Linked DNA regions of Chitinophaga varians. Each later gene encodes a partner of the first gene's protein in a complex. Links are inferred from orthologs where the notes say so. Each region holds a gene or a part of one and is shown in the gene's direction. Other genes may lie near its edges.

Region 1 (15,791 bases):
AAAAATCGAACAGGTTGCATCTATCTCCGCTAACAATGACTCCGAAATCGGTAAACTGATCGCGGAAGCCATGAAGAAAGTAACCAAAGACGGCGTAATCACCGTAGAAGAAGCGAAAGGCACCGATACTACTGTTGAAGTGGTAGAAGGTATGCAGTTCGACCGCGGTTACCTGTCTCCTTACTTCATCACTAACAGCGAAAAAATGCAGGCTGAACTGCAGAACCCTTACATCCTGATCTATGACAAAAAGATCAGCACCATGAAGGATATCCTGCACATCCTGGAAAAAGTGGCCCAGCAAGGCGCTCCACTGGTGATCATCTCTGAAGATCTGGAAGGTGAAGCACTGGCAACCCTCGTGGTAAACAAACTGCGTGGTACCCTGAAAGTAGCTGCTGTAAAAGCTCCTGGCTTCGGCGACAGAAGAAAAGACATGCTGCAGGACATCGCTACCCTCACCGGTGGTATCGTTATCAGCGAAGAACAAGGTTACAAACTGGAAAATGCTGACCTCACTTACCTGGGTAAAGCTGAATCCGTAACTATCGATAAAGACAATACTACCGTTGTAGGTGGTAAAGGCCAGAAAAAAGACATCCAGGCCCGCATCGGTCAGATCAAAGCACAAATCGAAGTAACTACTTCCGACTACGACCGCGAAAAACTGCAGGAACGCCTCGCTAAACTGAGCGGCGGTGTGGCTGTACTGTACGTAGGTGCTGCTACCGAAGTGGAAATGAAAGAGAAAAAAGACCGCGTAGATGACGCCCTGCACGCTACCCGCGCTGCTGTGGAAGAAGGTATCGTACCGGGCGGTGGTGTGGCTTACATCCGCGCTATCGAATCTCTCGATAAACTGAAAGGTGATAACAACGACGAACAAACCGGTATCGCTATCATCAAACGCGCTATCGAAGAACCACTGCGCCAAATCACTGCTAACGCTGGTATCGAAGGTTCCATCGTTGTACAGAAAGTGAAAGAAGGTAAAGGTGACTTCGGTTTCAACGCCCGCACTGAAGTATATGAAAAAATGCTGGCTGCCGGTGTTATCGACCCAACTAAAGTTAGCCGTATCGCACTCGAAAACGCTGCTTCCATCGCTGGTATGCTGCTGACCACCGAATGCGTGATCGCTGACAAACCTGAACCTAAATCCGCTGCTCCTGCTATGCCAGGTGGTGGACACGGTATGGGCATGGACTACTAATCAGTCTTATTACCATAAAAAAGAAACTCCTGCAGGCCTTTCTGCAGGAGTTTTTTTTATCTTGTAACTTTACCGCCCGTATTGCGTTACACAGGTACCCCTGGTAATTAAATTAATGAACACTGAATGAAGTTATTGCTGAAAATAGCCCTGGCATGCCTGCCGGTATTAACAATGCTCTCCTGCTCCAAAAAAGCAGATGAGATGATGCCCATGGCCACGGCGGAAACAGATACCCGTATACAACAATATCTCTTTGCCCATAACGAAATTGCGGTACGTGACCCATCAGGCCTCTATTACCGTATCTATAATCCCGGTGACAGTATCCATTACCTGAAACCGACATCCATCGCTTTTGTCAACTATACCAACCAACTGATTGACGGTACCGTTGTAGACGCCTCTTTCGATGTGACCAACTTCAACAACAGAACACTTAAAAATCATATTCCCGGCTGGCAGATAGGGCTGGGTAAAATTTCAAAAGGTGGCAGAATACGGATGTACATCCCGCCATACCTCGCCTTCGGCAGCACTGGCGTGCCCAATATTGTTCCACCCAACGCCATCCTCATCTCCGATGTGGAACTGGTAGACGTCAGGTAATTTTTGTGTAACTATAAAATCCAAATATCAACGGAATGAAGAAAGTTTTTTTACTGGGAGGGCTAGGCCTGGCTTTACTGGCGGCCTGCTCCAAAAAAGACAATGGGCCAGCCTTTGACCCTGTAGCGCAGTATGATGCTGACAGTGCCATTATTGTCAATTACCTGAAAACCAATAATATCACCGCTTCCCATGATCCGCGCAGCATCTTCTGGCAGATCATCGACAGCGGCGACGTGGCCAACAAACCTACCATCACGAGTAACGTGACTGTGAATTATGCGGGCACTTTCGTGGACGGAAAATCATTCGACAGCAAAGATAACCTGAGCTTCGACCTCAACGAGGTAATTGATGGCTGGAAAATAGGTATTCCCAAAATAGGAAAGGGAGGACGTATCAAACTCTTCATTCCTTCTTACTGGGCTTACGGCCCGGGCGGCAGACCAGGCATTCCACCAAATACGGTCCTGTTTTTCGATGTGACACTGAAAGACCTCGTTAAAAAATAAATCTCCCGGGCTGACCCCAACAGGTCAGCCCTTTTTATGTCGTCTTCCCCACTTCCAAACATAAATCGTTAAATAACAAAATCCGTAAATAGCTGAATATGTAAAATGGCCTATTTTTACAGGTAAATCAATAATGTAGTGGCACACGAATGTATTTCCGTATTTGACATTTTTAAGATTGGCATTGGTCCGTCCAGCTCTCATACTTTAGGCCCCTGGAGGGCAGCCCAGCGATTCCTGCATGAACTGGATACCGCCGGAAAACTTTCTTCCGTAACCGGTTTACAGGTACTGCTCTATGGTTCCCTCGCTAAAACCGGCCATGGCCATGGCACCGATATCGCCGTGCTGCTGGGCCTCTGCGGTGATGACCCCGTTACTTTCGATGTTAATAAAATCAACAGCAAAATAGATGACCTGCGCCGTACCCGTAAAATGATGCTGGCCGGCAAATATGAAATTGATTTTGATCCGGTGGAAGACATAGAGTTCCTCTTCGAGGAATCCCTGCCATTCCACCCCAACGCCCTCGTTTTCCTCGTTACCTTCGCCGATGGCGATAAACGCGCAGCTACCTATTATTCTATTGGTGGCGGTTTTGTGGTGCAGGAAGGCGAAGCAAACGGCGGTGCTGCCTCGGTAGACCTGCCTTTTCCCATTGATACGGCCCGGCAACTGCTGCAGTTCTGCATTAAAACCGGTTTCAGCATCTCTGAACTGGTCATGGAAAATGAACTGGCCTGGAGACCGGAAGCCGAAACCCGTGCCGGCGTGCTCAATATCTGGCGTGTGATGCAGGAATGCACCTACCGCGGTTGTCATACTACAGGAGAACTGCCCGGAGGCCTGAAAGTGGCCCGCCGTGCTGCTGCGCTCAATAAAAAACTCCTGAAAGGACGCACTTATACCGATTATCATTCGTGGATCGAAGCTATCCGCGCCGGCGGCGCACATTTCACCTATACGCTCGACTGGGTGAGCTGTTTCGCCCTCGCCGTCAATGAAGAAAATGCTTCCTTCGGCCGCGTGGTGACTGCACCTACCAATGGCGCTGCAGGCGTAATTCCTGCGGTGCTGCAATACTATATAGCTTTCTGCGACGGCCTGCACGACGATAAAATCATGCAGTTCCTGCTCACCGCCTCAGAAATAGGCAGCATCTTCAAAAAACGTTCTACCATCTCTGCTGCCATGGGCGGCTGCCAGGCGGAAATAGGCGTTTCCTCTGCCATGGCCGCTGCGGCGCTGACAGAATGCCTCGGCGGATCTCAGCGCCAGGTGCTCATGGCTGCCGAAATAGCCATGGAACACCATCTCGGCCTGACCTGCGACCCTATCGGCGGACTGGTGCAGATTCCCTGCATTGAAAGAAATACCATGGGCGCTATCAAAGCCATCACGGCCTCTCAGCTGGCGCTGCAAAGCAACCCTGAACTGGCCAAGGTTTCCCTCGACGCTGTCGTGAAAACCATGTGGGACACCGCCCTGGACATGAACTCCAAATACAAGGAAACGTCCGATGGCGGCCTCGCTGTCAACATCCCTATCAGTCTCAGCGAATGCTAACATAAAGTACGGAAACAGCGGTACAGGGCTCAGGATTTTAAATGTGTTTATATTAAGAAAGAAACATATTTTCGTTTTGCGCTCAGTACCGCAATTCGTAATCCGTATTTTTTTATGCGTCACTACTTCTGGCTCCTGTTTTTGTCAACTTCCGCTGCCGCCCAACAATTCGGGGGCAACCCTCCTTCCCTGAAATGGCAACAGATCAATACCGATACTGTCCGCGTGATCTTCCCCAAGGGGATGGGCCAGCAAGGAGAACGTGTAGCCAATATCGTTACCTGGCTCAATAAAAATACCCGCAGCTCTATCGGTCCGCTCGAAAGGAAGGTGGATATCGTGCTGCAGAACCAAACGATGCAGTCAAACGGGTACGTGCAGCTCGGCCCCTTCCGTTCTGAATTCTACCTGGCCCCGTCTCCTTCATCGCAGGACCTGGGCTCTCTCAACTGGACGGAACAACTGGCGCTCCATGAATACCGTCATGTGCTGCAAAACATGAACTTCCGGCAGGGCGTGTCTAAAGTGTTTTCCTGGCTGGGCGGACAACTGGGACAGGCGGCCGCCACCAATATCGCGGTGCCCAACTGGTTCTGGGAGGGTGATGCGGTGATCAATGAAACGGCTTTCAGTCAACAGGGGAGAGGCCGGCTGCCCGCTTTTTTTGATGGTTTCCGCGCCCTGTCGCTCGAAGACAAGCGCTACAGCTATATGAAAATCCGCAACGGCTCCTACCGCGATTTTATTCCCGACCATTATCCACTGGGATACCTCTTATCCACCTATGGCCGTAACCATTATGGCAACGACTTCTGGAAGGGCGTTACCAGCGATGCGGTCCGTTACCGCGGCGTTTTTTATCCCTTCTCCCAAAGCCTGAAAAAACGTACCGGCAAAAATATTACTGCCTTCTATAACGCCATGCTGGCGGAATACCAGCCACAGTGGAACAGCTACGCGGCCCGTCCGGACACCACGCCGGCAGTGCCGGTTACCACCGCCGGCCGTACGGTGACCAATTATAAATATGTCTATGCCGCCGGTCCTGGTGAGTGGATCGTGCTGAAAGACGCTTTTAATAAAGTGCCCGGCATCTACCGCCTTGGCAGCAACGGGGAAGAACACCTGCTGGTAAGGCCCGGCATTGTATACAATGATTTCTTCAGCTATCGTAATCAACGTATCGTATGGGCGGCTGCCCGTTTCGATGCCCGCTGGGGATGGAAAAACTTTTCCGTTATCCGTATCCACGACAACGCCAGCGGTAGTACGAAAACAGTGTCTCCCCGCGGTAAGTTCTTCTCCCCGGATATCAGCAACGACGGCGGGAAAGTGGTGGCTGCGTCTATCACGCCGGACATGCACTACAGCCTGCAGCTGATCAACACTTCCACCGGCACGGTGGAAAAAGTGCTGCCCAACCCGCACAACTGGTACTATACCTTCCCGCGTTTTACGGCTGATGATAAAGCCGTTATCAGCGCGGTCCGTAACGAACGGGGCGAAATGGCGCTCGTGCAGCAGTCGCTGCAAACGGACGAAGTCACGGAACTGACCCCTTTCAGCTTCGTCGTGCTGGGCATACCTGCCGTACAGGGCGACACGGTGTATTTCACCGCATCCACCCGTGATGTGAACAACGTATATGCGCTCACGTTATCTGACAGGAAAACATATGAAATCACAGACCGGGGGAACAGCGCCTTGCACATGGCCGCTTCGCCGCAGCAGGACAGCCTGGTGTTCAGCGAGTTCACCACAGCCGGCTATCGCCTGTACCGCGCGCCGCTGAAAACGGCCTGGAAAGAAACAGCCGTGGCGCAGGCCCGGCACAGCAAATGGCTGGAGCCGTCTGATAAAGAAGGGGCCAACATTCTGGACATCGTGCCGCATGACTCGCTGCCGGTGAAGAAATATGCGCTCTTTACACGTCCGTTCAATTTCCACAGCTGGGTACCTTCTTTTAACGAGCCCGATTATAGTATCTCGCTGTTGGGCGAAAACATCCTGAACACCACCAATACCTCTTTGGGATACACCTACAACCGGAATGAAGGATACTCCGATCTGGGAGCCAGCTTCACTTTCGGCGGATGGTTCCCTTATCTCAATACCGGCGTGGACTATATATTTAACCGCAATACAGTGGCGCCAAATATCGGGCGCATTTACTGGAATGAGCTGACCTGGCACGCCGGGTTGTCGCTTCCGCTGAATTTTTCGTCGGGACTGTATAGCCGCAGCCTTGTCATTGGCGGCGATTACAATATCCTGCATCGTTATCCGCAGGGCAATTTCAAGTTCAGGAACGACAACCTGCAATACCTGAGCAGCCGGCTGATATTCAGTAACATGCGGATCAAAGCCAAACAGAACATCTATAGCCATTTCGGCCAGTATATCGCGCTGTATTACAATCACTCAATAGGCAATCCCTTCGCGGAACAGCTGTATGGCCGCGTAGATCAATATCTTCCGGGATTCTTCCAAAACCACAGTATCGTATTGCAGGCCGCCTACCGGCAACGTGATCAGAACTTTAACTATACGTTTACAGACAATTTCGTGTATGCGAGAGGGTACAATACCCCTTTCTACGACCGGATATACAAGCTGGGAGCCAACTACCACCTGCCTTTGGCGTATCCTGACTGGGGCTTTGCGCAGGTCCTTTATTTCAGCCGGATCAGGGGGAACCTGTTTTACGATTATAGCATGGCGCGGGATTTCATCAACAAACGGGACAATCGCTATACTTCAGCCGGGGCAGAACTTTTCCTGGACACCCGTATCGGCAATACGCTGCCGTTTACCTGTGGGGTGCGGTTCAGCCACCTGTTTGACAAAGACCCGGTTGACAATGCACAGAACAGGGTGGACTTTATCCTGCCGTTGCAGCAGCTGTTTAACTACTAAAGAGTCTTTATATAACAAAGGGCCCATGAATACCAGTATTCATGGGCCCTTTGTTATATAATGTGGAAAACCTATTTCACGTCTATCCGTAAGGACGGTGCCCGGTAAAGTTTATCAGGCGCATATTCAATCAGGATATCATCAAAGTACAACACGTCTCCCTGTTGCAGGCTCTCTTTCAGGCGTGTGCTCCAGAGCGCCGGAAGGCGGGAGGTTTTGAAGTTGTCCCCGGTGAAGTCTTTATAAATGGCGGCCTGGCCGGTAGTATCGTTCAGGTAAGGTTGATGCTGTTCGTAAGTAAAGGCGAAAGAGATCACCTGGTAAACGTGGTTCTTCTCATCACGTACCACCAGTGCGGAGTCCAGCAGCTTTACCACCTGGCTTTTCGGCAGCGTGTCGCTGAGGAAGAGTCCCCAGCTGCTGCGAAGTTTCGCGGGCCGCTTGTTGGTCGCCGATGAGGCTTTGGTAGCAGGAGCGGGCTTTTTACCGGATTGGGCAAAAGTGCTCACGTTGATCGTCAACAGCAGGAAAATGAATGCGGACAGGTGTTTCAGCATGATAGTGACGGGATAAAAAAATCGCCCGGTATACTAACGACCGGGCGATTGCAAAAATTATAAAGATTTCAAACTTTCCGTTATCGCCAGGATTTTTGCTTCGGCGTCTGCTTTCTTGCGTCTTTCAGCCTCTACAACTTCCGGTTTGGCATTTTGAACGAACCGTTCGTTGGCCAGTTTGTTTTCCACTGACTTCAGGAAGCCCTGTTGATACTCGAGATCTTTGAGCAGGGATTCTTTCTGTGCGGTGGTGTCCAGTACTGTTTCGGTACCGAGGTAGAATTTATCTTTCTGTACCACGAGCGTAATACAGCCGGGCACCGCTTCCTGTACGTAATGTACTGCTTTTGCATTGACCTGTTTGGCGATGGTGTCTTCAATTTGTTTGAAGGCATTCTCGTGTTTGGTTTCGATATGCAGTACAATCGGGTCTTTGGGTTTGATCTGGTTTTTAACGCGGGCGTCGCGGATGCCGGTGATCACTTCCTGTGCCAGTACGCCTTCCAGCAGGGCGGCATGTACCGGGGCGGCAGGGGTGGTGAATTGTTTCATCATCAGTACATCAGCTTCGTCGCGTACTTTCAGCAACTGGTATATCTCTTCCGTGATGAACGGCATGTACGGGTGCAGCAGTTGCATCAGTTGTTCGAAGAAAGATACCGTCTGGGCGTATACCGCAGCGGAGATGGGTTGTTCGAAACCAGGTTTAACCCATTCGAGGTACCAGCCGCAGAAATCGTCCCAGATGAGGCTGTACAAGGCTTTCAGGCCTTCGCTGAGACGGAAGTCGTTATGCAGGGAGGCTACCTGTGCCTGTACTTCGTTCAGGCGGCTTTGGAACCATCTGATCGGGAAGAGGCCGGAAGCGTCCACATCGTCAGCAGCCTGACGGGATTCCCACATTTTCACCAGCTTCAGGGCGTTCCATATTTTATTGTTGAAGTTACGGCCCTGGTCGCAGCTGGAAGTATCGAACAGCAGGTCGTTACCGGCCGGAGAGCTGATCATTACGCCAAAACGTACGGCGTCGGCGCCGTAGCTGTGAATGAGCTCCAGCAGGTCGGGTGAGTTGCCAAGTTGTTTACTCATTTTGCGGCCTTCCTTGTCTCTTACCATGCCGGTAAAGTACACGTCGCTGAAAGGCTTTTGCCCGTTGAATTCCAGGCCGGCCATGATCATGCGCGCCACCCAGAAGAAAATGATATCCTGGCCGGTCACCAGTACGGAACCGGGGTAGTAGTATTTGTAATCTTCGTTGTCCGGGCTGGAAATACCGTTGAACACTTCCATGGGCCAGAGCCAGGAAGAGAACCAGGTATCCAGGCAGTCTTCGTCCTGTTTCAGGTCTGCCGCGGTGAGTGTGATGCCCTTCTTTGCAAACTGCGCTACTGCTTCTTCCGCAGTGGCGGCCACCTCGAAGGTGCCGTCAGCAGTGTACCAGGCAGGGATCTGTTGTCCCCACCAGAGCTGACGGGAGATACACCAGTCCTTCACGTTTTCCATCCAGTATTTGTACGTCGCGAGGAAGCGGTCGCCGGGATGTATTTTTACGTCACCTTCCACAACTGCGTCCAGCGCCGGTTTGGCGATATCGGCCATTTTTACGAACCACTGGGTGGAGATGCGCGGTTCCACTACCGTAGTAGGGTTACGTTGACTGTAGCCCAGGCGGGTAGTATAGGCTTCTTCTTTCACCAGCTGGCCGGCCTCTGCGAGGGCGGCTACTGTTTTCTTACGGGCCACGAAACGGTCTTCGCCCACAAATACGACGGCGGCAGCGCTCAGGGTGCCGTCTTCGTTGAGGGTGTCGATGATCTCGAGGTTATGTTTCAGGCCGAGGTTGTAGTCGTTGATATCGTGTGCAGGCGTCACTTTCAGTGCGCCGGTACCAAAGGCTTTGTCTACGTATGTATCGAAGATAATGGGCACGGGGCGGTTTACCAGCGGTACGATGGCAAAGTGGCCTTTCAGGTGCGCATATCTTTCATCTTCCGGATTTACACAGATGGCGGTGTCGCCCATGATGGTCTCGGGGCGCTGCGTGGCGATGGTAATGAATTCACCGGTAGGCTTGCCTTCCGCATCAGTGATGGCATATTTCACGTGATAGAGGAAACCCTGGATGTCTTTGTATTCCACTTCCTCATCGCTCAAAGCTGTTTTTGCTTTGGGGTCCCAGTTGATCATACGGGCGCCGCGATAGATCAGGCCTTTATTATAAAGTTCCACGAACACTTTGATCACCGCTTTATAATAGTGGTCGTCCATGGTAAAGGTCACCCTGTCCCAGTCGCAGGAGCAGCCGAGCTTTTTGATCTGTTGGTAGATGATGCCACCGTATTTGTCCTTCCATTCAAAGGCGTGTTTGAGGAATTCCTCGCGGGACAGCTGGGATTTTTCGATCCCTTTTTCCCGTTTCAGCATGTCCACCACTTTGGCTTCAGTGGCGATGGACGCGTGGTCGGAACCGGGTACCCAGCAGGCGTTGAAACCGCTCATACGGGCGCGGCGCACCAGTATGTCCTGGACAGTTTCATTGAGGGTATGGCCAAGATGCAAGACCCCGGTGACGTTAGGCGGGGGGATCACTACAGTAAAGGGCTGGCGGCTGTCCGGCGTAGAGTGGAAATAGCCTTTGTCCATCCAGTGTTGGTACCATTTGTCTTCAACCGTTGCAGGCAGGTAATTTTTCGAAAGTTCCATGCTATTCATAATATAAGTCTGCAAAAATAACGGAGATTGACCAGAGAAGGAAATAATGACGCAGAATATTAGCCCGGAGCGTTGGCCGCAGGGGAAAGGACGGAGGGCCGGTGTGCCTGCGTTTTGCTGCTGTTGGCTGCATGCCGGCCGCACCGGACGGTTTTGGTGCAAAAAAAAAGTGCATCATCAGATGCACCTTTTGCTGGAGATAAGTGTCTTTATATATAGACGGTACCGTTACATGGTTTCGGAGATCACCTGGCAGGTTTTCGCCACCATGTCAGGTGTGATATCAAGATGGACCACCATTCTGACCTGCGTAGGCGAGATGGGGATGACGAGTACGCCTTCTTTGTGGAAGTGGTCTGTAAGTTTTTTGGGCGTCCATTCGCCGGTGACTTCGAAAATGAGGATATTGGTTTCCACGGGCAGCATATGGCCAACGAAAGTTTTCTCCAGCAGGGCAGCCGCTATTTGTTTGGCGTGTTGATGGTCTTCTTCGAGGCGCTGGATGTTGTTTTCCATGGCGTAGATGCCGGTAGCGGCCATAAAGCCTGCCTGCCGCAGGCCGCCGCCCAGTCTTTTCCGTATGCGGCGGGCTTCGCGGATGAAAGCTTTGCTGCCAAGGAGCACAGAGCCCATGGGGCAGCCCATTCCTTTGTTGAGGCATACGGAGATGCTGTCGAATGTCTGTCCGTAAGTCCTGGGATCTTGTCCTGTAGCTACCAGGGCATTGAAGAGGCGGGCGCCGTCGATATGAAGGGCCAGTTTATGCTGGTTGCATACCTGCCGGATGCGGAGCACCTCTTCCCAGTCATAGCAGCATCCGCCGCCGCGGTTGGAGGTGTTTTCGAGGCATACTAGGCTGGTGCGGGCTTTGTGCACATCGTCGGGATTGTTGATGGCAGCTTCCACCTGGGCAGCGGTGATCATGCCACGGTCGCCGGTGATGGCCTGGACCTGGGCGCCGGAAGTGGCCGCAATGCCGCCTCCCTCATAAATATACACATGGGCGAGGTCGCTGCAAACCACTTCATCCCCTGGCAACGTATGTATTTTGATGGCAATCTGATTGCTCATTGTGCCGGAAGGGCAGTAAATGGCTGCCTCTTTGCCAAAGTAATCTGCCATCATGGCTTCCAGTTTATTAACGCTGGGATCTTCACCGAAAACGTCGTCTCCTGTTTCAGCCTGTAACATGGCCTGTAACATGCCAGGGCCGGGGCGTGTAAAAGTATCGCTGCGAAAGTCTATCATATGATTGAATAATTTGCAAGGACTTTGACAATAAATTAGTTAAGATGCTAATTTAATAATGATTATTTATCAATTGTTAAAATTTGCATAAAGCGTGTGGCAACAAGGACTAAAGCACTATAAAATATCGTTATAAAACTGTACTTTGTTATAGCGAAGACGAAAAAAAGAAGGATTTGGTAGAGTGGTGGGTTAGCACGATCTTTGCAGGCTAATTAAAACAAACGAATAAGGTGCGGGAAATTTTGTAAGTTAATTAAATTCAAAATTCAAACAAAATATTTCTTTCGCTGTTATTCTTATTTATAAACCAATACAATTTTTCATATGAGGCAACTTAAAATTGCCACCCAGATCACCAATCGTGATTCGCAGGCGGTAGAAAAGTACCTGCAGGAAATCTCGAAGATCCCTTTGTTAACACCTGAGGAGGAGACCGTTTTGGCGCAGCGCATTAAAATGGGCGATCAGAAGGCTCTTGAAAGATTGACTACAGGAAACTTGCGTTTCGTGGTTTCCGTTGCCAAGCAATATCAGCACCAGGGGCTTAGCCTCAGCGACCTTATCAATGAAGGTAATTTAGGCCTGATCAAAGCTGCGCAACGTTTCGATGAAACAAAAGGTTTCAAATTCATCTCTTATGCAGTTTGGTGGATTCGCCAGTCCATCCTGCAGGCATTGGCTGAACAAGGCCGTCTTGTTCGTCTGCCACAAAACAAAATTGGCACCTATAATAAAGCGAACAAAGCTTACATGGCATTTGAACAGGAAAACGAGCGTGAACCTTCTACCGAGGAACTCGCAGAAATCCTGGAAATGTCTGAATCGGAAATTAACAACATTTTTCAGAGCAACACCCGCCATATGTCACTGGACGCTCCGGTACATGAAGCTGAAGACGTAGCTATGGGAGATCTGCTGGAAGGTGGTGACATTACCGATGACGACGTGATGAGAGATTCCCTCCGCGAGGAAATACGCCGGGTATTAAAATCCCTGAGCCCCCGCGAAGCGGAAATTGTGAATGCCTATTTCGGTCTGGATGGTGAAAACGGCGCAACAATCGAACAAATCGGACAGAAGTACGATCTGACCAAAGAAAGAATCAGGCAAATCAAGGAACGCGCTATCAAAAGGCTCCAGAAAGCACGCTATAGCGGCGCCCTGAAATCCTACCTGGGATAATATTTACGGTTTCTCCGGAAACCGCTGTATAAACCCTCTTAATCTATAAAAACACCGGCCTTGTAAATACATGGCCGGTGTTTTTATATTGTGAACACCACTTATTTTTGCAGTTATGCGCAACCTCCTGATGATCATAGTGGCTGCAGTAATATCGCTCTCCGCCTGCGAGAAAGACATTACCGTCAACCTGCAACAACAGGAGCAGTCGCTGGTGGTGGAAGGTAAATTTGAATCCAACCAGTACCCGCAGGTAGTGCTTACCCGCAGCCTCGGCTACTTCTCTCAGATAGATACCGCTGCATTACTGGCTTCCTTTGTACACAAAGCCGTGGTGACCGTCTCCGATAGTGTCCGCACCATGACACTCCGGGAAACAATTGTGGAAATACCTGGCCTGGGCCCCGTTTTCGCCTATACGCCGGATACTGCCCAACCATCCGTCTTCAAAGGAAAAGCCGGCAACCAGTATACACTAAGAATAACTGCTGACAATAAGTCATATGAGGCGGTGACAACTATACCACTGCAGAATTTTCACCTGGACACCATCTGGTGGCGTCGCACAAGACAGGGCGACGATACGCTGAAAGCCCGCCTGTGGGCCAGGATCACGGATGCAGCTACCCCCGGTAATTATGCCCGGTACTTCACCCGGACCAACAAAGGGCCCTTTCTGGCCGGGTTGAATTCCACCCTGGACGACCAGGTGGTGAACGGCACAACATTTGAAATTCCTGTGGACGCCGGCGTGGACAAAAGCAAACGTGTAGACCCGGAGACCAACGGCTTTTTTAACAGAGGAGATACGGTGACGCTCAAATTCTGTAACATCGATAAAGCCACCTACACCTTCTGGCGGGCACTCGATTTTGCCTACAGCAGCAACGGCAACCCGTTCGCATCTCCTACTAAAATCATGGGAAATGTGCCCGGCGCCATCGGTTACTGGGGCGGTTATGCAGTCACCTATAAAACAGTTATTATCAGGAAATAATTATATAGAGCAATCAAAGTATGGAAAACAAACAACAAGAACATGTGCATCTGTTGATCATCGGTTCCGGCCCCGCCGGCTATACCGCTGCAATATATGCCTCAAGAGCCAACCTTAAACCAGTATTGTACCAGGGTATTCAACCCGGTGGCCAGCTGACCATCACCACCGAAGTTGAAAATTATCCCGGATATCCTGAAGGTATTCAAGGCCCGGAAATGATGGTGGACTTCGAAAAACAAGCTACCCGCATGGGCGCCGATATCCGCTATGGTATGGCCACATCGGTGGACTTCAGCAAACAACCATATAAAGTAATCATCGACGAAGAAAAAGAAATCACTGCTGACGCTATCATCATCGCAACAGGCGCCTCCGCCAAATGGCTGGGACTCCCGTCCGAACAACGGCTCAACGGTTCCGGCGTTTCCGCCTGCGCCGTGTGCGACGGTTTCTTCTTCCGTGGTAAAGAGGTGGCCATCGTAGGCGCCGGCGATACCGCTGCTGAAGAGGCCCTCTACCTCTCCAAAATGTGCTCCACCGTACACATGCTGGTACGCAAGCACGAAATGCGCGCCTCTAAAGTAATGCAGGACCGCGTCCTCAAAACTTCCAATATCATCGTATACTGGAACACCGAAACAGATGAAGTACTTGGCGAAAACAAAGTAGAAGCTGTCAGAGTGCGTAATAACCAAACCGGCGAGAAAAAAGACGTTCCGGTAAGCGCGTTCTTCGTGGCTATCGGTCACCAGCCTAACTCCGCCATCTTTAAAGATTATCTGCAACTGGACGAACAGGATTATATCGTGACCGTTCCGGGCAGCAGCCGTACCAGCGTGGAAGGCGTGTTCGCCTGCGGCGACGTACAGGACAAAATCTACCGCCAGGCTGTAACTGCTGCAGGCAGCGGTTGTATGGCAGCCCTCGATGCGGAAAGATACCTGTCTGCTAAAGAACACCAATAATCAGTTGAGAATTACGAATTACGAATTACGAATTACGAATTGAGAGGTAATTTGTGGTCCATAATTCCTAACTGAAACATTATAATAACACCATTACGAATTACTGATTACGAATTGCACCTCAGTTCGTAATTCGTAATTCGTAATTCGTAATTATCCAAAGATGCTTACTATCGCGCTCGAACAAGCTGCTTTCCGCGCCTATCATGGCCTGTATCCGGAAGAAACCGTGATCGGCAATGATTTTCTCCTCGATATTTCTGTTCGTATACCTGGCTCCGTTACCATCGACGATCTTACTGATACTGTGAACTATCAGGGAATCTATGAAATAGCCAAAGAAATCATGGCGCAACCCAAACCGCTGCTGGAAGAAGTGGTCTACGCCCTGTCCGATACCCTGAAGGCACGTTATCCTGCTATCCAATACAGTACTGTCACCCTCCGGAAACTGAACCCGCCAATGGGTGCCAGCATCCGTAATTCACTGGTGTCACTGGAAAAGGAATACTAAAATGCACGCCTGCCCGCGCTAATTATTTGTAATTTTCCGTAGATTTATAGCAACAAGTAAATCAAGCTTCTTATTCCTGTTAAAAACCAATCCTATGATGAAACGGATTTTGACAATTTCATTCCTGCTCTGCACTGTATTATTTGCAAAAGCCCAGTCCGTGGACGAAATGGTGGAACAGGCCAAGCAGCTGGAATTACAGATGAAGGAAGAGGCTGCGCTCGACAAAGACAAGGAAATACTGAAAATACAGCCCAACGAGATAAGGGCTCTGAACCAGGCGAGCCAGATGTGCTCCCGTATCGGTAACCGCCAGAAAGATAAAAGTGCTAAAACAAACTATTTTAACCAGGCGAAAAGTTATGCGCAGTCAGCGCTGAAAGTCGGCCCGAATAACGCAGACGCCAACCTCGCCATGGCAGTGGCCATGGGCCGCATGGCCCTCATCTCGGGCGCAAAGGAAAAAGTTGCCGCCTCCAAAGATGTGAAGAAGTACGCCGAACTGGCCATTAAGTTCAACCCCAACCTCGCACAGGCTTATCACGTGCTTGGCAAGTGGAACTACGAAGTAGCCAACCTCAATGTATTTGAAAGAGGTGCCGCTAAGATGCTCTTCGGCGGCCTGCCGGACGGCTCCCTTAAAAATGCTATTGCCAATTATGAAAAATGCCGGCAGCTGGACCCCGCTTTCCTCCTCAACTATTACGAACTGGCCCGTGCCTATAAAGCCGATGACCAGCAGGACAAAGCCATCGAAGTGCTGAAAAAAGCCCTGAGCCTCCGCAGCATCTACC
Region 2 (15,816 bases), 560 kb from region 1 along the record:
GCGGTGGCCAGTTCATCGTCATTGCAAAGCACTGCGCCAGCGTCGCCAAGGGCGCCGAGATTTTTGGTCGGATAAAAACTGAATGCGCCGAATTCCCCGAAAGTACCGGTCAGCTGCCCTTTGAAAGAGGCGGCATGTGACTGGGCGCAATCTTCTATCAGCACCAGGTTATGTTTTTCCTTGATGGCCATGATCTTGTCCATCTCACAGCTTTTACCATACAGATGTACCACCATGATGGCACGGGTACGGGGCGTGATCGCTGCCGGAATTTTTTCCGGGTCAATATTGTAGGTATTGATGTCCGGTTCCACCAGCACGGGTTTCAGGCCGCACTGCGCGATAGACAGGATAGTAGCGATATACGTATTGGAAGGCACGATCACTTCATCGCCTGGGGTGAAGTTGAAGGCGCGCAGACTCAGGATCAGCGCATCGAGGCCGTTGGCCAGCCCGAGGCAGTGTTTTACACCGTGATAAGCGGCGTAATCGGTTTCAAATTCCTTTACTTTATTGCCCAGTATATACCAGCCGCTTTCCAAAGTATCATTGAAAGCCGCCCTGAATTCATCAAAGAAAGGCTTGTTCAGTAAGCCGAGGTTCTCATAATCGATCATAACCTGTCAATTGTCGTAAGGTTCGTAAATATAATCCGCCGGGTCAAAAGGAGTAGACGCCATCACCAGCAATACCGCGTCGGGCGTAAAGTGGTGCATGGTATGCCAGTCTTCCGGTTCCAGTATCAGGCATTTGTTGGGATGGTCCAGCACGAAGTCGGTCTGCTCTCCTTTGCCATTGTTGTTGGACACAATACAGCTGCCATGCACGCAGATGGCGGCCTGTATGGTACGGTGATGCCGGTGGCCGCCTCTTACGGAATCATCCACGCCATAGATATAAAAGATCCTTTTGATATCGAAAGGGATCTGTTTTTCTATGACGGTAAGGTTCCCCCGTTTATCACTGTGTGTCGTCAGATTGATGATATGTGCCATACGTTGTATTTAAATCCCGGATTCCTTCAGGGGATATATATGATAAACATTTCTCAGTTTACGCCAGATGGTGACCAACGTAGCTTTCAGGCCTGATGGCCGGGGCCTCGCGCCATGCGGATCAAATGACGGGTCTACCGCCTGTATTCTCCGCTTGCATGCCTCCAGTTCCAGGATATATGGTTCATAGAACAACTTTTTTACGGCCGGCGTGATAATACGCCTGCCCAGTTCTATGGTATTATCGGTAAAATACTTCAGGTAATGGAAATGGTAAAATATCGGGTCAAATTCCTTACCGGTGCTGATTTCACGGCAACGTAGCCTGTCACCGTTTTTAAAGACGTCGTACTGCTGGATATTCCAGAGGGCAAGACCGCCGCCCAGGTTTTCCATCACCCATACGTTCAGGAAACGGGAAGGCCAGTCGTCCAGGTACTTCTGATCGCCAAACTTACCGTCTTCATGACGGTCGTAGCACCAGTCGAGGCAGGCGTTGCGCCACCACTGTAATGCTTCCATGCCCCAGCGGTTGTTGCGGAAAGTGATGTACTGCACGCAATACTTGCCGCTCAGTTTACTTTTATCGTACTGCGGCGTATAACGATGCTCGGTGATCATCACGGAATGGTTGCCCATCTCCTCCATCAGCACATGAGGATCGTTATAAAAAAGCAGGTCCGCATCGATATAGGTACAATGCGGCAACTGAAACTGTTGAATACAATATAAAATCGTGGAAGAGCTACAGGTCCAGCAGTATTCCGCGCGATTGCGGCCTGGCTTCACCTTCAGCAGCTCCGGGTCTTCAAATTCCGCCAGGGAGATCACTGTCAGGTGCGGCAGCGCCATCTTCCGCAATACAGACAGACATTTGTCGTCAAAAGCAAAAACGTACAGGTGGAAATCGGAACATACCGCCGCCAGCGAAGTGTACATGGCCAGCCCACGGGACAAATAATTACTGTCAAACAGCGTACAATAGTATAATGTAGTATCTCTTTCGTTCATAATCAGGTTTTATTCCTTCTCCGTTTCCAGGATAATGGTTTTGCGAAACCACCCGGGAAACAGCCCTCCAAGCGCATCGATCAGCTTAAAGCCGGCCGACACGTACAACTTCCTTTTCACATGCAGTCCGCCTACTGCCTGCAGCAGCTCATAAAAATCGCGAACAGACAGCTGATGGATATGCCCGGTATTATACCAGCGGTAGCCAAACAGCATCCGGGTAGGCATTCTGCCGTTGACCAGCATGTCCAGGCGGTTCATAAAGTAGGCAAAGTTAGGAAATGAGACGATCTGACGGCGGGAAACCCTTTTCATCTCTGCCAATAACTTCTCCGGGTACATCACCATCTGGATGGTCACGTTGCATACTGCCACATCAAATTCGTTGTCTTCATAGGGCAATGTTTCATCAATGCGCCCCACTATCACGTCCAGTCCTTTCTGCCGGCATATCTCCACACCTGACCCGGAAAGTTCCATGCCCTTACAGCTGCATTGTGCCTCCTGTTGCATGGCTTCGATCAGCAACCCATTGCCGCAGCCCAGGTCCAATACTTTGTTTCCCTTGTCCAGTAAACTGATAATTTTACTGTATTCTGGTCTTCTGTTGACTGGAATCCCCGAATAGTCATAATTCCGGTTGTCATTGCGCATGAATATGGTGTTTTGATCGTTGATGCCGGCAGCCGGCCACATATCCGCTCACCTCCTTAAATGCCCGGCATTCTTATCTTTTTTTGATAAATCGTTTGATCTTCTGGACCAGGCCCAGTTTGGTGGACCTGAAATAGTCCTCAAAGGCTGCCGTTCCCTGCACACTGGCCTCCAGCGGCAATTTCTGCAATTGTATCGGTGTAGGTGACATCACCACTTCGTACTTCTCAGTATCCGCCTCATCCATATGTGTGGCAGATTCATCACCTCCGATGTTCTGCACCAGGGAACGGGACGGATATAAAGTCAGCATATTCTTCAGAAATGCGGAAGCATTCCAGCGGATAGCCCAGGAGTCGTTCTGGCCGCTGATCTGCTTGCGCAGCATTTTCATATAATCGTAGGTGTTATTAAAGTTAAATGTCCTGCCCTCTCCTTTCAGGCGGATGGCATCATACAGTTTCTGTCCGTCGGGCTCAAACTGTTTCCAGGCGCGGGCCCAGGTGGCCCATCCCCAGCAATCGGCCCCGCGGATAAAAAATGTTTCCGGCATTTTCTCCAGCAACGGATAAAGGTATCCGTGGATAGAAGCTACCTGCGGGTCGTCTTCATACAGGTCCAGCCCCTCGTTCATATACCGGAGGAAATAAGGCGACAGTACCAGGTCATCTTCCACGATGATAGCTTTACCGTGTTTTTCAATGACTTCCGTTACGCCGGTGATCACCGATTTGGCGAGGCCGTAGTTCTGTACCCGCTCGGCAATATGTACCGTGCCACACCACTTACGGCTGCGGATCACCTCCCGGGTGGCGGCAATCTGCTGCAACGTTTCTGCAGTAGCTCCTTCTTTCGGCCCATCCGCAAAAACATACAACTCACTCTCCGCCGCTTCCGGATTGAGCGCCAGGCTCTCCAGGGCTTTCCTGGTGATCTCCGGCCGCTTAAATGCGAAAAAAATAATCGGTGCTAATGTAGACATACGCTATTGATTATAATACTGCCGACAAGGCCGGCACTATTAGTACCTTACAAAATAAATTCATTATTGGGAGAACTGCAAAAACCATGAAAAAAATTACTTACTTGTTGTTCTTTCATACACAATTCCTAATACAAACCACCCCCGCTGGAAGATTCTTTCTATATTTGCGCTTCATAAAACAGGTAATGGGGATCATCCGAAAACAGAGCTTTTATTCATCCATATTCATCTACATAGGGTTTGCCTTCGGCGCCGTTAATCTGATCATGCTGATGCCGAAGATCTTCTCCAAAGAAGAAATCGGCCTTACCCGCGTACTGATCGACGTCAGCACCTTACTGGCCACGGTGGCCTCCCTTGGCGCCGTTCCGGTGATAAATAAGTTCTTCCCCTTTTATCACGACTATCTCAAACCGGAGAAAAACGACCTGCCCAAACTCACCCTCATCGTGTCCCTGATAGGGTTTATGTTGTTTGTGGCGTTCTCTGTTATATTCAAAGGACTGATTATCCGCAAGTTCAGCGGCAATTCCCCGCTCTTCATCACTTATTTTTCCGCGATCTATCCCCTCACCTTCTTTATACTGGCCTTTAACATGCTTGAAGGCTTTGCCTGGGGCCTGCACAAAACGGTGGCGTCCAACTTTCTGAAGGAAGGCGGTATCCGTATTATCTCCACCGTGATGCTGCTGGTCTTTGCTTTTGCCCATATCAGCTTTGCGCAATATATCAATGTATTCAGCCTGCCTTATGCTGTTGCCGCTATCGCGCTGTTAGTCATATTATGGCGTACCGGTCAACTGAAATTCAGTGGTGGCGGTATCAGCAATGTTACCCGCCGGTTGGGCAAACGTATGTTTATCTTCAGCAGCTATGTGTTTTCTTCCAATGTGTTCACCCTGCTGCGGAAAACCAACGATATCCTCATTATCTCCAGCATCAGCGGACTGGAAAATGCGGGCCTTTTCTCCTATGCCACATTCGTGATCAGCTTTATGGAGGTGCCGCAACGCAGCATGTACGCTATCACTACGCCCATTCTGGCCACCGCCTGGAAAAACAGGGACATGGCCAAAATACAGGAGCTGTACACCAAAAGCTCTATCACCCTGTCTATAGCCGGCGTCGGCATTTTCGGGGCCATATGGCTCTCTGTCAATAACCTGGTATTGTACCTGGGTCCCGGATGGCACCTGATCGTTCAGATCATCTTTATTCTCGGGCTCGCCAAAATGATCGATTTAGTGACAGGCATCAACAACCAGATCATTCAAACTTCCAACTACTGGCGCTTTGATTTTGTCAGCTCCATTGTCGTGGTGTTTATTTCCTTTTTCTGCAACCTGTACCTCCAAAGACGCATTGGCACGGTGGGCGCGGCTTACGCGGACCTTGTCACCGTAGCGATCTTCAACCTCGCGCGTTACCTTTTTATCTGGATACGGTTTGGTATGCAGCCCTTAAGCCTCAAAACCCTGTATGCGCTGCTGTTAGGCATTGGAGGCGTATTGCTGGTGCAGCAGCTCCCCTTCATGTTCAACATGTATGTAGACACCATCGTCCGCTCAGTCCTTTTCATGGGCCTGTTCGGTGTTGCGGTGATCAACACCCGCTTGTCGGAAGATGTCAACAATGCCTGGGAAATAGTAAAAGGAAAGATAGGACTTCGCTACTAAAGCCTGCCGCCACCGGCGAAATACCGCTTCCAGTAAGGCTCGTTCAGATCACTGATCATCACGCCGTTGCTGGTGGACGCATGCACAAATTTATCATTGTCGAGGTAGATGCCTACATGAGAGATACGTTTGTGGTGGATCTTGAAGAAGACCAGATCACCTTCCCGGAGGTCACGCTCTTTTAAGTGTTGTCTTACCTTACTGTACAGCTCCACGGAATTACCCGTCAGCGCATACTGGAACACGGCGCTCATCAGCGTATTCACAAAGCCGGAGCAATCAATACCGTCGCGGGTTTTACCACCCAGCCGGTAAGGCGTGCCCCACCATTCTTCAATAAAGTTATATAGATTGTAGTTTAATACGTTCTCCACCGGCACGTCCAGCAACTGCGCATATTTAAACTGCCAGCTCTGGGCATTTTCCAGGTTGGCGCTGGCATAGGTAACATTTTTACCGATGCTCACATTTTTGTTGTTGTTATAGGAAGAAGAGCCGTGCGTGCGCCCCGGCGTATTGATATGGTCCAGGAAGGTAATGCGGCGGGATTCAGACACGGTCGGCGTGTTGCCATGTTTCACGGTACTTTTTTTGATGGTAGAACAGGAACCTAATGCCATTGCACAAACCGATAATTTCATCCATAAATGTCCCTTAATACTCATCATAGTGTCTGGTTAAAAAAATTTTGCGCTAAAATATTGATTTATGACTAATTATGAACGCAAATAATGGATTTTTATTGAACCAAATTCTATCGTACTTTTGACGCCTGACGAAACAGCTTAGCAGATGATCTTTTCCCACTTACACGTACACACGCAATTTTCCTTACTGGATGGTGCAGCCGATATCAAATCACTGTACAAAAAAGCCATGGCCTCCAATCAGCCGGCACTGGCCATCACGGACCATGGAAATATGTTTGGTGCCTTCCAGTTTGTGGCAGAAGCGTATAACAACAAACTCAATCCCGGTGATCCAAAGGATAAAAGACTCAAAGTAAAACCCATCGTGGGGTGTGAGTTCTATCTCGTGGAAAACCGCCACAAACGCGCCTTCACACGCGAAGAGAAAGATATCCGTTACCATCAGGTGTTACTGGCCAAAGACGACGAAGGATACCGTAACCTGATCAAACTCTGTTCTCTTGGTTATATGGAAGGCCTTTATGGCAAATATCCGCGTATCGACAAAGAGCTGATATTACAATACCACAAAGGCCTGATCGCCACTACCTGCTGCCTCGGCGCCTCCGTGCCTAAAACCATCCTGCGCAAAGGAGAAGAAGAAGGCGAAAAGGAATTTAAATGGTGGCTCGATATCTTCGGTGACGATTTTTATGTGGAAATGCAGCGCCATGGCATCCCTGAGCAAGACCAGGTCAACCATGTGCTGCTGAAATACGCCGCCAAATACAATGTGAAAATCATCGCCTCCAACGATTCCCACTACGTGGACCAGGCAGATGCCAACGCACACGACATCCTGCTCTGTATCAACACCGGCGAGAAAAAAAGCACGCCTACCAACAAAGAATTTTCTGACGACGAAGCGGCACCTAAAAACACCCGCTTCGCATTCTATAACGATCAGTTCTATTTTAAGACCACGGAGGAAATGACCGCGCTGTTCCATGACCTCCCACAGGCAATAGACAACACCAACGAGATCGTGGACAAAGTACAGCTGCTGGACCTGAAGCGCGACATCCTGCTGCCCAACTTTCCCATCCCGAAAGAGTTCCTCACGCAGGACCAGTACCTGCGGCACCTCACCTACGAAGGCGCCCGCACCCGGTACCGGGAAATGACCGCGGACATTGAAGAACGTATCAACTTTGAATTGCAGGTAATCGAAAACATGGGTTTTGCCGGTTACTTCCTCATCGTATCGGACTTCATTAAAGCAGGACGTGACCTTGGCGTATTCATCGGCCCGGGCCGTGGTTCCGCCGCCGGTTCAGCCGTGGCCTACTGTATCGGCATCACCAATATCGACCCGATCAAATACAACCTCCTGTTCGAACGTTTCCTCAACCCGGACCGTAAGAGCATGCCCGATATTGATACGGACTTCGATGATGAAGGCCGTCAGAAAGTAATTGACTACGTAGTACAGAAATACGGCCGCAACCAGGTAGCGCAGATCATCACCTACGGTACCATGGCCGCCAAAATGAGTATCAAGGACGTTGCCCGTGTAATGGACCTGCCACTGGTGGAATCCAACTCACTGGCCAAACTGGTGCCGGAAAAACCCGGCATACAGCTGGACCGTATCTTCAACGCCCCGTTGGAAGGCGACAAGAGCCTGGCAGATAAAGAAGGCCTCGCCGGCGAAGACATTGAAAACGTAAAACGCCTTCGTGAACTGATCAAAGGAGAAGACCTGCAGGGCGAAGTGCTCCGCGAAGCCTGCGTACTGGAAGGGTCTGTCCGTAACACCGGTATCCACGCGGCTGGTATCATCATTGCCCCGCAAGACCTGTACGACCTCATCCCCGTATCCACCGCCAAAGACTCAGACCTCCTCGTTACCCAGTTCGAGGGCAGCATCATCGAATCTGCCGGCGTAATCAAGATGGACTTTTTGGGCCTGAAAACCCTTACCATCATCAAAGGCGCTCTGGAACTGATCCGCATGAACCATGGCGTGGAAATTGAAATCGACAATATTCCGCTGGACGACGCGCTGACATATGAACTGTACCAGAAAGGCGAAACCAACGCCACGTTCCAGTTCGAGTCGCCCGGCATGCAGAAATACCTCCGCGAACTGAAACCGGACCGTTTCGATGACCTCATCGCGATGAACGCCTTGTACCGTCCGGGACCGCTCGAGTACATCCCGTCCTTCATCCGCCGTAAACACGGACTGGAGCCGGTTACTTTCGACCTGCCGGACATGGAGGAACACCTCGCGGAAACCTACGGTATCTGCGTATACCAGGAACAGGTAATGTTGCTCAGCCAGAAGCTGGCCAACTTCTCCCGTGGTGACGCGGACATTCTCCGTAAAGCGATGGGTAAAAAACAAATCGCGGTACTGAACAAGATGAAGGCCCAGTTCATGGAAGGTTGCGCCTCCCATGGCTACGACCTGAAAGTCTGCGAAAAAGTATGGACCGACTGGGAAGCCTTCGCCTCCTATGCGTTCAATAAATCGCACGCCACCTGCTACGCTTTCGTCGCCTACCAGACCGCTTACCTCAAAGCCCACTACCCTTCCGAATACATGGCGTCTGTACTGAACTGCGCCAGCAACATTGAGAAGATCACCTTCTTCATGGAAGAATGTAAACGCATGGGCATCGACGTATTGCCGCCGGATGTGAACGAATCCCTGAAAGGTTTCGCGGTGAACAAAAAAGGACAGATCCGTTTCGGCCTCGGTGGCCTGAAAGGCGTGGGTGAAGCCGCCGTGGAAAACCTCCTCGAGGAAAGGAAAAAAGACGGCCCTTTCAAAACAGTGTTCGACTTCATCAAACGTGTGAACCAACGTGCTGTCAATAAAAAATCACTCGAGGCCCTGATTATGTCCGGCGCTTTCGACTGCTTCCCCGAATTCCACCGGGCACAGTATTTCCACAAACCGGAAAACGAGCCCATGAACGGTCTTGATAAAATCGTGAAATTCGGCCAACAGGTGTCCGCAGGCTCTTCCAACCTTGGCAGCCTCTTCGGTGCTGAAGACATGCCGGACGTGGAACCACCCAAAATTCCCAACTGCGACCCCTGGCCGCTGATCATGAAGCTCAATAACGAACGGGACATTACCGGTATCTATATCTCCGGCCATCCGCTGGATGATTACCGTTTTGAACTGAAGCATTACCATATGAACAACGTGCAGGAGCTTGTGGAGTACCAGGCAGAGATCAGCACGCCCGGCAGTTCCGGCGGCCGCTCCCGCGAACGGAATTTCCGCCTCGCAGTGTATGTCACCAATGCCCAGGAAAGGATTTCCCGCAACAACCGGCAGTTTGGCATTATGACGATAGAAGACTACAGCGGCAAATTTGAATTTGCCCTGTGGAGCGAGGACTTCATCCGGTTTGCACCTTACCTGAAACCCGGCCTCTGCCTGTTTATCAACGGCGGCTTTAAATCCAAGCGCTTTAATGACAACGAATACGAGTTTAAGGTAAGCAGCATCCAGCTGCTGCAGGAAGTGAAGAAAACACATACCAAACAGGTGTTCCTGGCCACTTCCCCTAAACTGCTGAACCGCGAAACGGTAGACTTCCTCGTGGAAAACATCAACCGCTATCCCGGTAACAGTCAACTGCATCTGCAGCTGGTAGATATAGACGATAATCTGCAGGTAAAAATGCATACTTTCAACAGAAACATCGAGATGAATGACGAGTTGGCGCATTTCCTGCGAAAACAACCGGACCTCGATGTCTATATCGAGATAATCAATAAGTAAGATGTCAAAAAAGCAGTAATTTGCACTCGGTTCAAGTTTTGATCATATACACCAGTAGACAATCAAAAACAATCATTAATAAACACCTTTAAATTATAATATCTTATGGCTTTAGAATTCACAGACGCGAACTTCCAGACGGAAGTGCTGGATTCCGATAAATTAACAGTAGTTGATTTTTGGGCAGAATGGTGCGGTCCCTGCCGGGCTATCGGACCAGTTATTGAAGAACTGTCTAAAGATTACGCTGGTAAAGTAAACATCGGTAAAGTAAATGTTGACGTGAACCCGCAAATCTCTATCGACTACGGTATCACCAGCATTCCCGCTATCCTGTTCATCAAAGATGGCAAGGTGGTAGACAAACAGGTAGGAGCAGTACCTAAAGCTGTTCTGGACAAAAAAATACAGGCCAACCTGTAATGATATAAACGAAACTGAGTGATGAAAAAGCCCTTCCGTTCGACGGAAGGGCTTTTTTGTGCCCTTCTCTGTACACTGTGACAAAATTCCGGTTCCACTGCGTATATTACACTATCATCAAAACCAGAAAAACCATCTGATTCATCTCTAATAACAACGATCTTTGCGCCACACATTTATTATCCTGTTTACCTTACTTTACAGCCTGGCCGCCATTGGCCAGCGCCAATGCGGCACCGCCGTTGCCCTGCAGCAACGGGTGCTTGAACACCCTTCCCTGCAACAAGTGATCGACAACAATGAAAAGAAAATGCAACTGCTGCAACAGCGCCGCATGATGCGCGTGCAAACCGAAGCAGTGCCACAAAACGTCACTATCCCCGTAGTGGTGCATATTGTACTGGACAATCCCGACCTGGTCACCGATGCGCAGGTCATGTCCCAGATAGCCGTGCTAAACCAGGATTACAACGCCACCAATCCGGACGTTAGCCAGGTGCCCCCGGTATGGCAACCCATCATTGGCAATTCGCGCATCAGCTTCTGCCTGGCCCAGCGCACGCCCGGCGATGAGCCCACCACGGGCATCGTCCGCGTGAAAACAGCCGCCGGCCAAAGCTTTAGTATCAGCGGCGGCGCCCCCGACGCGAAATATGATCAGACCGGCGGTTCCGATGCCTGGGACACTCAAAAATACCTCAACATCTGGGTAACCCGCCTGTCGGGCAACTACCTGGGCGTGGCCGCCCCTCCGGGCAATGGTTACCCTGCCGAACAACTGGGCGTAGTGGTGCTTTATACCGCTTTTGGCACCACCGGCAGCGTAGGCCGTATCTATAACCTCGGTCGTACCACCACCCATGAAATAGGGCATTTCTTTGGCCTGAAACATATCTGGGGCGACGACGGTGGCACCTGCTCCGTAGATGACGGCATCGCCGATACCCCTTTGCAGGGCGACAATACCTACGGATGCCCCTCTTTTCCAAAAACCGACAATTGCAGCCCCAACTTCCCGGGGATCATGTTCATGAACTACATGGACTATAGCGACGACGCCTGTATGCACCTCTTCACCGCCGGCCAGACCGGCAGGATGCGCGATGTGCTGGAAAACATCGTCAGCAGCCTGATGGCGTCCAATGGCTGTACGCCCGTTGTGCTGCCGGCAAACGACGCCGCACTGACGGCCGTCAGCGGCGTCACCGGCAAACTTTGCGATAACCGTATCCTGCCCCGGGTGACCCTGCGCAACAAAGGCACCAATGCCCTCACCGCTGTGCGTATTTTGTACCGGCTCAACAATGGCGCGCTGGTCAACTACAACTGGCAGGGCAATCTGCCCAGCCTGCAGAGCGTAGACGTCCCCCTTCCTGCCTCGCAGGTGGCCGTAGGCGCCTATAACCTGCAAGCCTATACGCAATCGCCCAACGGTCAGCCAGACGCCAACGTGGCCAACGATACCGCTGCCAGCCGCTTCCACTTCGATGCGGAAGCACAACTGCCTTTTGAAGAAGGCTTTGAACAGGACAGTTTCCCGCCGCCGGGATGGGACATCTATAACCCCGACCGCAGCTTCACCTGGGAGCGTGACCGCAACGTGGGGCACAACAGTAAAGCATCGGCGCTGGTACGCAACAAAGGGTACAACGTCAACGACCAGACAGATGACCTCATCACCCCCGTGATCGATCCGCAGGCGCATGATTCCATTTTCCTGTTCTTTGACGTGGCCGCCGCCGTTTATTCCGATCCCAATATGACCGGCAACGTGTGGGACACCCTGCAGGTGCTGGTCACCAAAGATTGTCACCAGACAGGCGCCATCGCCTACAGCAAATGGGGCAAATACCTCATTACCCGTCCTACCGCCGTACAGGATGAATTCATCCCCAACAACAACGAATGGCGCCGCGATTCGGTGGACCTGACAGCGTTGGTAGGCAAAGACAAATTCCAGGTGGCTTTCCGGAATATCTCAAATGCGGAGAATAACATATATATCGACAATATCAGGATCGTTACCAAAGATATCAATCCGGACCTGCGCCAGGCCGGCGTATTGATTCATCCTAACCCTACTGACGGGCTGGTATGGATCAGCTTCTATGAACGGCCTTCCGACCTTCAGCAGGTGAACCTCTACAATGCCGCCGGACAACTCATCGCTTCCAAACCGGGTAATGCTGTTGGCCCCAACAACCGGATGACCTTTAATTTGGTAAATGAGCCAAATGGTGTTTATTTTGTAAAATTAATTTACAGGAACAGGGCCAACACCATTAAATTAATGAAAGTAAGATGACGATGAGACAAGATTACCCGGCAGTTCAGACACTTCTTCAGCAACCTTCTCTGGATACTGACCTGAAGAACATTGCAGAAAAAATCCTGCGTCAGGAAAGAATTACGCCCGCAGAAGGGCTGACCTTATTTGAGAAAGGCGACGTCTGCTTTTTAGGCGCACTGGCCAACCATGTGCGGGAACGCATGCACGGCGACAAGACTTACTTCAACCGTAATTTTCATATCGAGCCTACCAACGTATGTGTTTTCACCTGTCATTTCTGCTCCTATTCCCGGCTGTATAAAAACCGTGAAGACGGATGGGAACTGAGCATCGACCAGATGCTGGACATCGTGAAAAGCTACGACGGGCAGCCTGTTACGGAAGTCCACATTGTAGGCGGCGTACATCCCAAGATGCAGCTGGACTTCTTCGTGGAACTGATCAAAAAAATCAAGGCGCACCGCCCCGATCTTCATATCAAAGGGTTTACCGCTGTGGAACTGGACTATATGTTCCGTAAAGCCAAAGTAAGCGTAGAAGAAGGGATGCGCATCCTCAACGAAGCAGGCCTGCAATCCATGCCTGGCGGCGGCGCTGAAATCTTCCATCCGGACGTACGGGCTAAAATCTGCCATGACAAGGTAGATGCTGATGGATGGCTGGCTATCCACCGCGCTGCGCACAACCGCGGCATGGTCACCAACGCCACGATGCTCTACGGCCACATTGAATCCTACGAGCACCGTATCGACCATATGGAACGTTTACGACAGCTGCAGGATGAAACACATGGCTTCAATACCTTTATCCCGCTGAAATTCAGGAACAAGGGCAACGATATGTCCGATATCCCGGAATCCTCTATCGTGGAAGACCTGAAGCTGTACGCAGTGGCCCGGTTGTATATGGACAACTTCTCCCATATCAAGGCTTACTGGCCTATGCTGGGAAGAAATACCGCACAGCTGACCCTCTCCTTCGGCGTAAATGACCTGGACGGTACCATCGATGATACCACCAAGATCTACAGCATGGCCGGCGCGGAAGAACAAAACCCTTCCATGAACACCGCCCAGCTGGCACAACTGATCAAACAAGCCGGCAGAAGGCCCGTTGAACGCGATACCGTGTACAATGAAATCAAAGATTATACAGACGTCGTTTTCTCCGATGAGGAGCTACTACTGACTAAATAATATCCTTATGCAGCTACCGTTCAAATACCTGTTGATAGCCGCCCTGTATGTGTCCGGCTGTAACAACAATTCCGGCAACAACAACAGCGCCGCCACCACGGACACCGGTACCGGCACTACCGCCGGCACGGAATCCCCAACACAGGTCACTTCCAACGGCAGCGAATTCAAAAAGGAAGCGTCCCTGGTGTTTTTGTCCAAAAACAAGGCAGACACCATCCGCAAAATAGATATCCAGCTGGCACAAACCGATCAGCAGCGGGAAGACGGGCTGATGTACCGTAAATCCATGACTGATGACCAGGGCATGCTGTTTATCTTCCCGGATATGGAAGAGCGTTCCTTCTGGATGAAAAACACCTACATCTCCCTCGATATCATCTACCTGGACGATAAACTGGAGATCGTGTCTATCCAGAAATATGCCACCCCGCTGTCAGAACAAAGCCTGCCCTCCTTCAAGAAAGCACAATACGTGCTGGAAGTCAATGGCGGTTTCTGCGATAAATACCACGTCAATTACGGCGACCACGTTGTTTATCACAAATGACAATATAAAAGAGAAGCCCCGGCAGACGCCGGGGCTTTTTTTGCTTGATACATATTTGATCGCTAACATTATAGCCTTTTAAAACTATCCTTCGTTCGCCACCCGCAGAATGTGCAGCTGGGTTTTGCCCGCAGGCACTTCCCAGTCGATGGTGTCGCCGGCGCTATAGCCCAGCAGGGCCGTGCCTATAGGTGAAAGAATAGAAAGTTTACCCAGTTGAATATTGCTGGCGGCAGGTAATACCAGCTGCACTTCCCGCACAGCGCCGCTGCGCTCATCCCTGAACTGCAGCGTGGAATTTACCTGTACCACATCGTCGGGTACTTTTGTTTTCCGGATAACCGCCCTGTCCAGCTCCTCTTTCAGTTTAGCCGTACCCGGGGCGTGGTAACAAAGTGTTTTCAGAATGTCATAATCATGTTGGGACACTACAATCTGTTTCTTTTTCATAAAAACAGGTTTTAATCAATTAATTAACTGACTGCCCCGGAATAAGTGCCGCTCCGGCGGAACGGCCGTTGTCCGGTGCGTAAATTTCTTCATATGATCGTATATCCGTTCTCGTTACTCTTCTGTAAAGTGCGGCAGGATTGACCTGTTCAGGCGTTGCGAAGCCGCAGGCGCCCATCAGTTCAGCCAGTGCATATATGGTGTTGCGGTGGAAATTGGCCACACGCTCTTTTTTATCGGTCACATTTACGCCCTGGTACAAGGTCGGGTCTTGCGTGGCCACGCCTACCGGACAGCTGCCGCTATCGCATTGAAGCGCCTGTATACAGCCCAGTGCCAGCATCATGCCCCTGGCGCTGTAGCACGCGTCTGCACCTAATGCCAACACTTTCATGATGTCGAAACCGGTGATGATCTTGCCACTGGCCATAATTCTGATATGCTGTTTCAGGTCGTACTTCTTCAGCATATTCACCACAAAAGCCAGTGCATCATACAAAGGCATACCGATACTGTCCGTGAACTCCAGCGGAGCCGCACCAGTACCACCTTCTGCACCATCTACTGTAATAAAGTCGGGGTAGATACCAGTGTTGGTCATGGCTTTACAGATACGCTCAAATTCATCCTTGCGGCCTACGCACAATTTGAAACCCACCGGCTTGCCACCGGAGAGGGTACGCAGCTGCTGCACAAACGCCAGCATTTCATATTCGTTGCCAAAGGCAGTATGTGCTGCCGGCGACAACACGCTGACGCCTGGTTTCACCTTGCGGATAGCGGCAATTTCCGGCGTATTTTTCGCTGCCGGCAGTACTCCGCCCTTACCGGGCTTGGCACCCTGGCTCAATTTCAGTTCCACCATCTTTACAGCTGGTTCTGCAACCGTTCCGGCATATACCTCCGGTGAGAAATTACCTTTCTCATCGCGGCAGCCGAAGTAACCGGTACCGATCTGCCAGATCAGGTCACCGCCATGTTGCAGGTGATACGGACTAACGCCACCTTCCCCGGTGTTGTGGGCAAACCCGCCCACCTGTGCGCCACCATTGAGGGAAAGGATAGCGGTTTTACTCAGCGCACCGTAACTCATTGCGCTGATGTTGAGCAAACTTGCATTGTAAGGCTGACTGCATTGTTTGTTGCCAATGG

What was found.
Region 2: the proteins of trxB (region 1) and trxA are in contact, whole or in part, in a crystal structure (PDB 1F6M), measured with the Escherichia coli proteins. The link is inferred for Chitinophaga varians from one-to-one orthologs.

Annotation. Positions count from the first base shown.
Region 1 is NZ_JABAIA010000002.1:1,418,928-1,434,718, forward strand. Bases 12,565-15,509 are described here. They hold trxB (thioredoxin-disulfide reductase), read left to right. Parts: upstream 12,565-13,535; coding sequence 13,536-14,483; downstream 14,484-15,509. Other genes in these bases: HGH92_RS20415 (DUF4249 domain-containing protein), read left to right, coding at 12,634-13,515; folB (dihydroneopterin aldolase), read left to right, coding at 14,647-14,997; HGH92_RS20430 (hypothetical protein), read left to right, coding at 15,092-15,509. Also shown: groL (chaperonin GroEL), read left to right, coding at 1-1,213; HGH92_RS20375 (FKBP-type peptidyl-prolyl cis-trans isomerase), read left to right, coding at 1,340-1,822; HGH92_RS20380 (FKBP-type peptidyl-prolyl cis-trans isomerase), read left to right, coding at 1,858-2,334; HGH92_RS20385 (L-serine ammonia-lyase), read left to right, coding at 2,473-3,900; HGH92_RS20390 (hypothetical protein), read left to right, coding at 4,015-6,816; HGH92_RS20395 (hypothetical protein), read right to left, coding at 6,888-7,373; HGH92_RS20400 (valine--tRNA ligase), read right to left, coding at 7,431-10,076; HGH92_RS20405 (threonine aldolase family protein), read right to left, coding at 10,314-11,333; HGH92_RS20410 (RNA polymerase sigma factor RpoD/SigA), read left to right, coding at 11,661-12,518; more of HGH92_RS20430, read left to right, coding at 15,510-15,791.
Region 2 is NZ_JABAIA010000002.1:1,986,604-2,002,419, reverse strand. What follows is about bases 8,550-11,519. They hold trxA (thioredoxin), read left to right. Parts: upstream 8,550-9,860; coding sequence 9,861-10,178; downstream 10,179-11,519. Other genes in these bases: HGH92_RS22815 (M43 family zinc metalloprotease), read left to right, coding at 10,342-11,519; dnaE (DNA polymerase III subunit alpha), read left to right, coding at 8,550-9,755. Also shown: HGH92_RS22860 (DegT/DnrJ/EryC1/StrS family aminotransferase), read right to left, coding at 1-617; HGH92_RS22855 (sugar 3,4-ketoisomerase), read right to left, coding at 624-995; HGH92_RS22850 (glycosyl transferase), read right to left, coding at 1,005-2,006; HGH92_RS22845 (methionine biosynthesis protein MetW), read right to left, coding at 2,016-2,660; HGH92_RS22840 (glycosyltransferase family 2 protein), read right to left, coding at 2,734-3,642; HGH92_RS22835 (lipopolysaccharide biosynthesis protein), read left to right, coding at 3,831-5,321; HGH92_RS22830 (C40 family peptidase), read right to left, coding at 5,318-5,989; more of dnaE, read left to right, coding at 6,114-8,549; more of HGH92_RS22815, read left to right, coding at 11,520-12,483; aminofutalosine synthase MqnE, read left to right, coding at 12,480-13,664; HGH92_RS22805 (DUF192 domain-containing protein), read left to right, coding at 13,672-14,214; HGH92_RS22800 (GreA/GreB family elongation factor), read right to left, coding at 14,299-14,664; HGH92_RS22795 (FMN-binding glutamate synthase family protein), read right to left, coding at 14,684-15,816. UniProt on the Escherichia coli protein: Participates in various redox reactions through the reversible oxidation of its active center dithiol to a disulfide and catalyzes dithiol-disulfide exchange reactions.